Regions from separate parts of the Brachymonas moutaii (nom. illeg.) genome, predicted to be linked through region 1. Evidence: predicted binding sites of a transcription regulator. Region 1 holds the regulator's gene; the other holds the start of a gene.
What was found. The regulator sigma-54, encoded in region 1, starts transcription at its own class of promoters, with help from an activator protein. The targets are predictions, from matches to a motif close to TGGCANGNAANCTGCTTT.
Positions count from the first base shown of each region.

Region 2: ACP2WS_RS05260 (TorF family putative porin) is a predicted target of sigma-54. The motif match lies at 4,001-4,018, and genes of this name have one in related genera.

Region 1 covers NZ_JBNGEN010000007.1:74,801-80,704, reverse strand. Annotated here, with positions in the region: gene ACP2WS_RS09020 (hypothetical protein) at 1-44, shown strand, start outside; gene ACP2WS_RS09015 (hypothetical protein) at 137-658, shown strand; gene rpoN (RNA polymerase factor sigma-54) at 859-2,574, opposite strand; gene lptB (LPS export ABC transporter ATP-binding protein) at 2,632-3,453, opposite strand; gene lptA (lipopolysaccharide transport periplasmic protein LptA) at 3,450-4,133, opposite strand; gene ACP2WS_RS08995 (benzoate/H(+) symporter BenE family transporter) at 4,219-5,427, opposite strand; gene putA (trifunctional transcriptional regulator/proline dehydrogenase/L-glutamate gamma-semialdehyde dehydrogenase) at 5,624-5,904, opposite strand, start outside.
Region 2 covers NZ_JBNGEN010000003.1:53,510-59,413, reverse strand. Annotated here, with positions in the region: gene ACP2WS_RS05275 (tetratricopeptide repeat protein) at 1-762, opposite strand, end outside; gene ACP2WS_RS05270 (ammonium transporter) at 1,395-2,759, opposite strand; gene ACP2WS_RS05265 (P-II family nitrogen regulator) at 2,796-3,134, opposite strand; gene ACP2WS_RS05260 (TorF family putative porin) at 3,160-3,963, opposite strand; gene metH (methionine synthase) at 4,665-5,904, shown strand, end outside.

The DNA of each region.
Region 1 (5,904 bases):
CATACACGGGACACATCTTCCCCCCTACTCGCACGCAAGGCTGACGCCTAAAGAGACGGTCAGGCTCGTCTACCTTCACAAGAACAAGCAGTACCAATGGCTGCTCGTCGAGGCCTACGAGCTGTTTGAGGACTTCGTGGTGTCACTCTATGAGCTCGTCAGAGGGGACCACACGCACTTTCGCCTGAGCAAGGATGCTGACGCGGTGATGCCCCCGTCCGAGCTCAAAAAGAAAGTGCCTCTGATCATCGACATGCTTCGGAAAAAGCTACCTGAGCTCGCGAAGGTTGAAGTCGAAAACCAGATCAGCATCAATCTCCGGCTTCACACCCGCATGGCTGAGAAGTTTCGGCACGTCATCGTTCACAAGAACGGAAAGACTGACAATTCAGAAACGATGATCGAGGACGTTCTCAAGTGGGCCAATTTGGCGGGCGATAAGGCCCGGGAGCCCGCGGCCAGGGCCCAGATCGCCAGCTATGTCGGTGGCGGCGACGTGGCCGGCGTGATCGTTTTGGTCGAACAGCCAATCTTCCAAGCTGGCGGGCTCTCCATGGACATCAACAGGCACGAGAATCTGGTAAATGCGCTGATGGCCCACGCCCTTGTCATGTCGCAAAGCCTGGTCAACTATCTTGACAAGGCGAGCCCAAGGTGAAGCGCAGCATGCGAGGTCTGGCGCGTGTTCGACACGTAGCCGCGCACGTCGCCATCTCCATCGCCGTGCCAGCGGCGGGCGACTAGGGCGTGTTCACATTAGCCAGATGAATGCGCATGCGAGTTGCAGAAAGGCATTGAAGCGTGTGGCGAATTTGTCGTAGCGAGTTGCCAGTTGGCGGAGTTGCTTGAAACGTTCCCCTACCCCAGCACCTTGCGCAGATGGGCTGGGGGGATGCGCAGGGCTTCGCGGTATTTGGCTACGGTGCGGCGGGCGCACTGGACGCCGCGTTCCTGGAGGAGTTCGCAGAGGCGGTTGTCGCTGAGGGGCTTGGCGGGGGGTTCGTCGGCGATGAGTTTCCCGATCATGGCGCGCACGGCGGTGCTGCTGGTGGTGCTGCCGTCTTCGCTGGCGAGGCCCGAGGCGAAAAAGTACTTGAGCTCGAAGGTGCCCCAGGGGGTGCTCATGTATTTGGCGCTGGTGACGCGGCTGACGGTGGATTCGTGCAGGCCGAGTTCGTCGGCGATTTCGCGCAGGACGAGGGGTTCCATGGCCAGCACGCCCTGCTCGAAGAAGCGGTGCTGGCGCTCGACGATGGCGGTGCTCACGCGCAGGATGGTGTCGAAGCGCTGCTGGATGCTCTTGACCATCCAGCGGGCTTCCTGCAGGCGCTGCTGCAGGGCCTGGATGCCTTCGCCCTTGTGGTGGCGCAGGGCGCTGGCGTACATCTCCTGCACGCGCACGCGGGGCATGACGGCGGGGTTGAGCTGCACGCTCCAGGGGCGGCTGGCGGCGTCGCGGCCCTGGTTGGCGCGCACGAGCACGTCGGGGATGACGATGTTGCGCTCGGTCTGGGCAAAGGCGCGGCCGGGCTTGGGTTCGAGGGTGGCGATGAGCTGCATGGCGCTGCGCAGGTGCGCGGCCGAATAGGGCAGCAGCTTGCCGAGGCCGCGCACGTCGCGCCGGGCGAGGTAGTCGAGCGGCTGGCGGCAGACGTCGAGGGCGACTTCGCGCGCGAGCAGGCGGGGGGTGTCGGCGTCGGGGATGTCGAGGGCACGCAGCTGGAGCTGCAGGCATTCGGCCAGGTCGCGCGCGCCGACGCCGACGGGGTCGAGCGACTGAAGCAGGCGCAGGGCCATGGTGAGGTGGTGGAGGAGTTCGGCGTGCTCCTCGGCGTCGCGTTCGGGGTCGCCGGTGGGGTTGCGCTCCTGCAGGCTCTGGGCGAGTTCGCCGAGGGTGTCTTCGAGGTAGCCGTCGTCGTCGAGGGATTCGATGAGGAAGTACAGCGCGGCCTGTTCGCTGGTGTCGAGGCGCAGGGCCAGGGCCTGTCGGTGCAGGCAGTCCTGCAGGCTTTCGTGGCAGCCGGCGCGCTCGATGGCGGAGGGCTCGTCCTCGTCGTCGTCATGGCTGCTGCCGGCGCTGCTCACGCGCAGACTGTCCCAGTCGTCGTCGCCGTCGCTGCTGCTGGAGAGGACTTCGTCGTCGCCCGAGGTGGCGGGGCTGTCGTCGCGGGTGGAGCCGGCGCTCCAGTCGTCGGTCTGGGCGTTGGCGAGGTCGGTGTGGTCGGGGGCGTCGCTGGAGAGGACTTCGCTGGTGTCGGGGGCGTCGGCGCCTTCGGGGTCGTCGTAGCCGCCTTCGGCTGTGGCGCCCATGCCGTCGTCACTGCCTGCCTCTGCGCTGGGGCCGGTGGTGGCATCGACATCGCCGGATGCGTGGCCAGCAGCGTCGGGCTCCGACTCGGAGGCTGCCGCGTCCTCGGCGCTGGTGTCCTGCTCCAGGAAGGGGTTGTCGGCCAGCATCTGGTCGATCTCCTGCTGCATGTCGAGCGTGGAGATCTGCAGCAGGCGGATGGACTGCTGGAGTTGCGGCGTGAGGGAGAGGTTCTGCGCGGTGCGCAGCTGCAGTCCTGCTTTCATGGCACGGAGGGCGGCTTCGGAAGGTACAGCGGGAAGCGGCTCATGGACGGAGTCCGCTCACATGCGGAAGTGTTCGCCGAGGTAGACACGGCGCACTTCGGCGTTGGAGACGATCTGCTCGGGCGTGCCCGAGGCGAGCACGGCCCCTTCGCTGATGATGTAGGCGTGGTCGCAGATGCCCAGGGTTTCGCGCACGTTGTGGTCGGTGATGAGCACGCCGATGCCGCGCGCCTTGAGGAAGGCGATGATCTTCTGGATTTCGATGACGGCGATGGGGTCGATGCCGGCGAAGGGCTCGTCGAGCAGGATGAAGCGCGGCTGGCTGGCAAGGGCACGGGCGATTTCGACCCGGCGGCGCTCGCCCCCGGAGAGTGCGAGCGCGGGGGTGTCGCGCAGGTGGGTGATGTGCAGGTCGGCGAGCAGGGCATCGAGCTGGGTGTCGATGGTGGCGCGGTCGAGCGGCTTGCCGTGGGCATCGACCTGGAGCTCCAGCACGGCGCGGATGTTGTCCTCGACGTTGAGCTTGCGGAAGATGGAGGCTTCCTGCGGCAGGTAGCTCAGGCCCATGCGTGAGCGGCGGTGGATGGGCAGGTCCTCGACGGGCTGGCCGTCGATGGAGATGGCGCCGCCGTCGGCCCGGATGAGGCCGACGATCATGTAGAAGGAGGTGGTCTTGCCGGCTCCGTTGGGCCCGAGCAGGCCCACGACTTCGCCCTTGCGCACGCTCAGGGACACGTCCTTGACGACGCGGCGGCGGCCGTAGGCCTTCTGGAGGTGGCGCACGCACAGTTCGCTGCCGTCGGCAGGCGGACGGCCCTGGCTGCCGCCCTCGCAGCGGAGGTCGGCGGCCGGAGCAGATACGGGAGCGGCATCGCTCATGGGCGGCCTCCGATGGTGGCGCTGGAGCGCAGGGTGGTGACGGGAGCCGACGCGGCGCGCGCCCCCTTGCTGGCGGCCCGGGTGGCGGGCATGGGCAGCGCGGATTTGCCGCCGCTCTGCCCCACGGGGTTGATGACGGCGCGCACCCGGCCGGCCGGCACGGCCCCTGCGGCAGCGCCCCCGGCGCCAGTGGAGGGGCCGCCGGCCACGTTGTAGACCTCGGTGAGGTCGTTGTAGACGATGGTGTCGCCACGGACTTCGTCGGCGAGCTGGGTGCCCACGAGGCGGCGCATGCGGGCGTTGCCGGTGAGGCGCGCGATCTGGGTTCTGTCGTCCCGCTCGATGCGGTTGGCCTCGCCCTCGATGTACTCGTTGAGTCCCTCGCGCTTCTGGCGCATGAAGGCCTGGTGGCCCGCGCTGCCTTCGGCGTACATGAACTGGTTGCCCTGCGGATCCTGGCGCACCTCGACCTTGTCGGCACGCAGCACGATGGTGCCCTTGGTGGCCACGACCCGCCCGGTGAAGGTGGTGATCTTGTGCGCATCGTCGTAGCGCATGGCGTCGGCCTCGATGTTGAGGGGCTTGGCGCGGTCGGCCAGCTCGGCGTGGGCGGTCTGCACCAGACCCAGGCAGGCGACAGCCAGCGCGAGGGCCGGCAAGGCGGAGGACAACGGTTTCATGTTCGGCACGATTCTTGCTCGTTGGACGTATGGTCCATTGTAGCGATGCCGGATGCCTCCCGCGCGGCTCGGGCCGAAGAGCCGTTCAGATGCGTCGGCGGGGCATGTAGTCCTGCACCAGGAGCGCCACCACCCCGGCCACCACGCCCCAGAAGGCCGAACCCACGCCAGCCACCTCCACCCCGCTGAGGGTGACGAGAAAGGTGATGACGGCCACATCGCGGTGGCGCGCCACGTCGAGCGCAGTCACGAGACTGCTGGCAATGGTCGAGAGCAGCGCAAGCCCTGCAATGGCGGCAATGAACTCGTGCGGAAAGGCCATGAGCAGGCCCGTGACCACGGTGCCGAAGAGGCCGATGAGCAGCATCCACAGCCCCCACACCACGGCGGCGACGTAGCGGCGATCGGGGTCGGGATGGGCTTCATCGCCCATGCAGATGGAGGCGGTGATGGCGCTGAAATTGATGGCATAGCACCCCAGCGGCGCCAGGGCAAGCCCCACCATGCCGGTGACGGTGACGAGCACGGACGTGGGCAGCTCGTACCCGGCGGCACGAAAGGCTGCCACACCCGGCAGGTTCTGCGATGCCATGGTGACGACGAACAGCGGCAGCGCCAGGCTGGTGATGGCTGCCATGGAAAAGACCGGCGCCGTGAAGACCGGATGCGCCCAGTCGGCATGCAGGTCGTGCAGCGAGAGGTGCCCGCCGAGCGCGACGAGCATCACCCCGACGGCCAGCGTCCACACCACCGCATAGCGCGGGCTCAGGCGCTTGCCGAGCAGGTAGGCCAGCAGCATGCCGATGACGAGCACCGGGGCCGACCCCGCTGCCGCGAATGCCTGCATGGAAAACCGCGCCAGCACCCCGGCGAGCAGGGCCGCCGCCACCGACAGGGGAATGCGGTTCATGACCCGCTCGAACCAGCCCGTGAACCCGCAGACGGTGATGAGCGCGGAGCTGACCATGAAGGCCCCCACCGCTTCCGGCATGGTGAACTGCCCCGAGGCGGCCGCCGTGGCGAGCACCACGGCCCCCGGGGTGGACCAGGCGATCATGACCGGCTTGCGCAGCCACAGCGAGGGCAGGATGCTGCAGACGGCACACCCGAGGCAGACGGCCCAGATCCAGGAGGTGATTTCGGCGGGAGTGGCGCCAAAGCCCTGCGCCGCCCGGAAGATGATGGCCACCGAACTGGTGAAACCCACCAGGGTGGCCACGAAACCTGCGACAAACGCCGTCAGGGAGAAGTCGCGCACGAACTGCAGTGGCGACAGACGTTGGGTCCAGTGCATGACGGACGTCCTGCAAAAAGCAAAGTCCCGATTGTGGCAGGAAAGTCGACATCGCTCAGGCACCCCGCACGCCCGGTGTTCTGCGCAGCGGCGCCGGGCCGGGGGAGTGCCGGAGGTGCAGTGCCAGCTCCCCTGCGGCAGGGGACCAGACGCCAGCCCGGGGCGGCGAGCCGGGCTGGCGTCCAGGGCCAGTGGCTCAGCCGATGGTCATGAGGCTGGCGTTGCCCCCTGCGGCGGCGGTGTTGATGCTCAGGCTGGTCTCGGCGACGAGGCGCACGGGGTCCCACGAGGCTCCGTCTGCCACCTCGCCCGAGGACAGCCCGTACACCGGCACCAGTGCCCCGGCGCGTCCGGCCACCTCCTGCTGCACCTGCAGGAGCACGTCGGCATCGCCCTCGAAGAGCACGGCGGCCACCGGCTCCGCGTGCGTGCCGAGGCTGGCCTGCGGTCCGGCCACCACGGCAGCCTCCTGCACCT
Region 2 (5,904 bases), on a different contig from region 1:
GGCCGCCACCCGTGCATGCTGGGCATAGGCGTTGTCGGGGTCGAGCGCCAGCTCCGCCTCGTACCACTGCACGGCCTGCAGCAGATCGCCCTGCGCCTCGGCCCGTGCCGCCCGCAGCTCCAGCACATCGAGCCGCTGCCGGAGCGGGCCATGGGCTGCGCGGGCCTGCAGGGCTTCGAGCGCCGGGCCGGCCTCGGTCTGCTGCCCGGCATCGATCATCCACTGCACACGCCGCATGGCCGGCTCCCACGCGCCCGGCGAGAGCGCCTCCATGCGGGCGATGACCCGGCCCTGCAGTTCCGTCTGCCGGACGGTGCGGCATGCCGCCAGCAGCGCAGGCAGGGCATAGTCCGCCCAGCCTTCGCCTGCCGTGCCGCCCTGGGACGCCGCCAGGGCCACGACCTGCCGGTCCAGCGCCACGCGGTGCCCTACCACCAGGGCATCGGCCACCACACGCACACGCTCCGGCCCGGCTGGCAGCTCCTGCGCCCAGCCCCGCAGCGTGGCAAAGACCTGATCGCCCCGCGCCCGGCCCGCGCGCCAGTCCGCCACCAGCGCGTCATGCGCCTGCGCGCTGTAGGGCGCTTGCCTGTCCGCATCGGACGCTGCGGGCTGCCGCTCCGGCGCCCTGGGTGCACCACCCTCCTGCGCCTGTGCCCAGGGGGCGGCACCGGCCAGCAGCGCAGCCATGGCTACCCCTTTCCATGACGCCTCCCGGGCCCGAGGGAACGGGGGCGCACGACGGCAGATCGAATGGCTCATGGCAGACCTCCCTGCGACGGACAAAGCATCGCCTGTAATCGTTGTTGTGCAGTGCGAGCAGATGGTTCGATTGTCTGAGAAACATTTATTTACATATGGTCATCTTGTAACAAACGCCACATCTCTCCCGTCGCACTCCGTCTTTATGCCCATCCCGCATGCACTTAGCAGGCCCAGCTCATGTGAAGGCACATCGCTCGCATCCGCCCTCGGGACGGTACCCATCGGCTCCACTCGCCCCTTTCTATGTACCATAGCCCGGTCATTCGTAACAAACTGTACCTCATCCATGACGGAAACAAGACAGTTCGCTCAGCAGGCGGCCCCGCAGCGCCCCATGACGTCCCGCCTCTCCCCTCGTCCACCTGCCGGGAGCCAGCAAGGGTAAGTACGGAGCGACGGGGACTGCGCGCGGCCTTACAGTGGCGCCACTCGCTCTGCATTCCGGTGCAGCCACGAGGGACGAGGAGACATACCCCCAGAACGCCAGACAGGCGTCCCCAGGCCGGCACGACAGTGCCGGCCTTTTTTGCGCCCGGACGTTGCCACGAAAAAAAGCCGCCACGGAACTCCGTGGCGGCTCGGGAGATGCGGCCCCGGGCACAGGGCCCGGAGCACATGCATCAGCTTGCTCAGCGGTTGTAGGCTGCTTCGCCGTGGCTGGTGATGTCCAGACCTTCGCGTTCTTCGTCTTCGGGCACACGCAGGCCGAACACCAGATCCACCAGACGGTAGGCGATGAAGGACACGATGCCGGACCACAGGATGGTGATGATCACGCCCTGGAACTGCACCCACATCTGGTGCGCCATGTTGTAGTCGGCCGCGCCGGTGCCACCCAGGCTGGGAGCCGTGAGCACGCCGGTCATCAGGGCGCCCAGGATACCGCCGACTCCGTGCACGCCGAAGGCGTCGAAGGCGTCATCGACATTGAGCAGGCGCTTGAGGCCAGTCACACCCCACAGGCAGACGGGGCCAGCGATCAGGCCGAGGACGATGGCGCCCATGGGGCCCACGGTACCGGCAGCCGGCGTGATGGCCACGAGGCCGGCCACGGCGCCAGAGGCAGCACCCAGCATGGAGGGCTTGTGCTTCTTGAGCGCTTCGGTGCCGATCCAGGACATGGCAGCCATGGCGGTCGCCAGCAGCGTGTTCACGAAGGCCAGAGCAGCGATGCCGTTGGCTTCGAGAGCGGAGCCGGCGTTGAAGCCGAACCAGCCCACCCACAGCAGAGAGGCACCCACCATGGTCAGCGTCAGGCTGTGGGGCATGAACGCTTCCTTGCCGAAGCCGGTGCGCTTGCCGATGACGTAGGCACCCACCAGACCGGCGATACCGGCATTGATGTGCACCACGGTGCCGCCTGCGAAGTCGAGTGCGCCCGCCTTGAACAGGTAGCCGTTGCCGCTCCACACCATGTGGGCGATCGGCGCATAGCTGAAGGTGAACCACAGGGCGGAGAACGCCAGCACAGCCACAAAGCGCGCACGCTCGGCGAAGGCACCCACGATCAGCGCAGCGCTGATGGCAGCGAACGAGCACTGGAAGGCCACAAAGGCCAGCTCGGGGAGCTTGGCATCCGGGCTGAAGGTGTCGGCCAGAGAGGTCGGCGTGACGCCTGCCAGGAAGGCCTTGCCCAGGTCACCGATGAAGTAGCCGCCGCCGTTGAACGCCAGGCTGTAGCCGTACAGGGCCCACAGCACGCTCACCAGCGAGAACACCACGAACACCTGGATCAGCACGGACAGCATGTTCTTGGCACGGGCCAGACCGCCGTAGAACAGGGCCAGACCGGGAATGCTCATCATGATGACGAGCACGGTGGACACCAGCAGCCAGGCGGTATCGCCCTTGTTGACGGTGGCCTTGACGGCAGAAGCCGCAGCCGAGGCAGCCGGAGCGGCTGCGGAAGCGGCGTCCTGCGCCCAGGTGCTGCCGCTGGCCAGAGCCAGCCCGGCACCGGCCAGGGCCAGGAAGGGAAGGAACGATTTCTTCATGATGAAATTCCTCGATGCATTGCAGCCTTGCGGCCCTTACAGCGCCACGCTGCCGGTCTCGCCGGTGCGGATGCGGATGACCTGCTCCAGCGGAGACACGAAAATCTTGCCGTCGCCGATCTTGCCGGTGCGGGCGGCATTCTCGACAGCCTCGACAACCTGGTCGACCAGGGTGTCTTCGACGGCAGCCTCGACCCTGACCTTGGGCAGGAAGTCGACGACGTATTCGGCGCCGCGGTACAGCTCGGTGTGGCCTTTCTGGCGACCGAAGCCCTTGACCTCGGTCACGGTGATGCCCTGCACGCCCACATCCGACAGTGCCTGGCGGACTTCGTCGAGCTTGAAGGGTTTGATGATGGCGGTCACGAGTTTCATGGTGTATGGATCCTTGTTCAGATGATCAGAAGGTGTACTTGACGCCCAGGATGGCCTTACCCTTGTTGACGTAGCCATAGCTGCTGGACTTGTCGGCGCCCACGAAGGCAGCGGTCAGAGTGGTCTTGGGCATGAAGTCCCAGGCCACGCCCACGCTGTAGTCGGTGTAGCTGGGCAGACCGGCGGCGCGCACGTCGCTGGTCATGAAGGTATGGCCCACGGAGGCGTTGAGCGTGAGGCCGTCACGCAGGGGATGCGCCCAGGCCAGGTTCAGGTAGCCGGTGTTGCGGCCGTTCTCAAGACCGAAGTACTTGCTCGACACGGTGTGCGAGTACTTGAGCGTGAGTTCCTTGTAGGTGGCACTTGCGTACAGCTCGGTGGTGCTCAGGGCATTGGCACCGGGGTACTGGTAGCGCAGCACGCCGACGTCCCAGCCCAGGGGGCCGGTGGCGAACTTGTAGCCGCCGTAGAAGTCCATTTCCACGTTGGCATTCTTGCCGGAGGTGCTGGTGGGATCGGGCAGCTTGATGGTGGAGTTCCAGTTGCCGAGATACAGCCCATTGGAGAACGCGTAGTCCACGCCGCCCTGCAGGGCCGGACGGGAATAATGCTCGCTGCCCGTGAAGTACTGGTCCTGACCACGGTACTTGTACAGGCTCACCAGACCGATGTTGAAGGACAGCGGGGAGCTGGCCTCTGCCGCAGGCGCCGGGGTGGCGGCGGCAGAAGCGGGAGCTGCGGCAGCAGGAGCGGCTGCATCTTCAGCCCAGACGGCGCCGCAGGAAGCGGCAGCAGCCAGTGCGGCGAGGGAGAGGAGCGATTTCTTCATGGACGTTGCTTCCATTGCAGTTGATGATGCGGACGGTGTAGCAGGAACCATGCCAACACATTTTGGCACCAGGTGCACCAGGGACGTGCATCCGGCATGGTGCACTCCATCCGCCAGTCAGCCGGTGCCAGGTGCAACTTGGGGCGCCTGCCGGAGCCACGGGCTGGCCGGCCTGTCCGCCCCGGCCAGCACGCACCGCCCCTGTCCTTCATTCTTGCGCATGCACTCCGCGCAAAAGATGCAGATACGCATCCTGCTTTTGTGCCTGCGCCAAAGGAGGTTGCAGCGCAGCATGGAGCTTTCCGGCAGCTTACGGCACGCCTCTGGTTCCCCTGTACCGGCCTGTTGCTCGGTACGGTGCCTCACGGGGCATGAGCGCACCAATACAGTGCGAAATGTATCCTGTGTTTGCACCCGGGCGTCCATGGCATCCGCGCACGGGGCCTCTGGAGCCGCCTTGGCGCATGCCTCGCGCACGGCCGGACGCCGCTCCGGAAGCGCCCAGGGTGGCCGAGGCCATCGCGGGATAGGTATCATCCACAGTCATTGCCGCCCCTGCTCCGGGGGCCGAGCCCCTTCCGGTGCCCGCCTTGCGCGGCGCATGCGGAGATGATCATTTCCGAGGTCGCATCTTGTCTTCCATTTCCACTGCGGGCGAGGCCCCTATTTCCGACACACCCGATACCGCCACGCCCCCGGCCATGTGCCTGTCGGGGCTCGAACCCCTGGTGATCGGCAAGGGCCATCTTTTCGTCAACATCGGCGAACGCACCAACGTCACGGGGTCCAAGGCGTTTGCCCGGCTGATTCTCAACGGCCAGTACGAGGAGGCCCTGGCGGTGGCCCGCCAGCAGGTGGAAAACGGCGCCCAGATCATCGACATCAACATGGATGAGGCCATGCTCGACAGCAAGGCCGCGATGGTGCGCTTTCTCAACCTGATCGCCAGCGAACCCGAGATCGCCCGCGTGCCCATCATGGTGGACAGCTCCAAGTGGGAGGTCATCGAGGCCGGTCTGCGCTGCATCCAGGGCAAGGCCATCGTCAACTCCATCAGCCTCAAGGAAGGCGAGCAGAAGTTCCGCCACGAGGCCCTGCTGTGCAAGCGCTATGGCGCGGCCGTGGTGGTCATGGCCTTCGACGAACAGGGCCAGGCCGACACCTACGAGCGCAAGACCGCCATCTGCGAGCGGGCCTACCGGCTGCTGGTCGACGAGATCGGCTTTCCGCCCGAAGACATCATCTTCGACCCCAACGTCTTCGCCATTGCCACCGGCATCGACGAGCACAACAACTACGCGGTCGACTTCATCGAGGCCACGCGCTGGATCAAGGCCCACCTGCCGGGCGCCAAGGTGTCGGGCGGGGTTTCAAACGTGTCCTTCAGCTTCCGCGGCAACGAGCCGGTGCGCGAGGCCATTCATACCGTGTTCCTCTACCACGCCATCCAGGCGGGCATGGACATGGGCATCGTCAACGCCGGCATGATCGGGGTGTACGACGAGCTCGATCCCGATCTGCGCACCCGCGTCGAGGACGTGGTGCTCAACCGCCGCCCCGATGCCGCCGAGCGCCTGCTCGAAATCGCCGAGTCCGCCAAGGGCGCCGCCCGCGACGACAGCCGCAAGCTCGAATGGCGCAACGCCCCCGTCAACGAGCGCCTGAGCCATGCCCTGGTGCACGGCATCACCGACTTCATCGTCGAGGACACCGAGGAAGCCTACCAGGAGGTGCTGCGCAAGGGCGGCCGCCCGCTGCATGTCATCGAAGGCCCGCTCATGGACGGCATGAACGTGGTGGGCGACCTGTTCGGCCAGGGCAAGATGTTCCTGCCGCAGGTGGTCAAGTCCGCCCGCGTCATGAAGCAGGCCGTGGCGCATCTGGTGCCCTACATCGAAGAGGAAAAGCGCCAGCAGGAAGCCGCCGGCATGGACGTGAAGT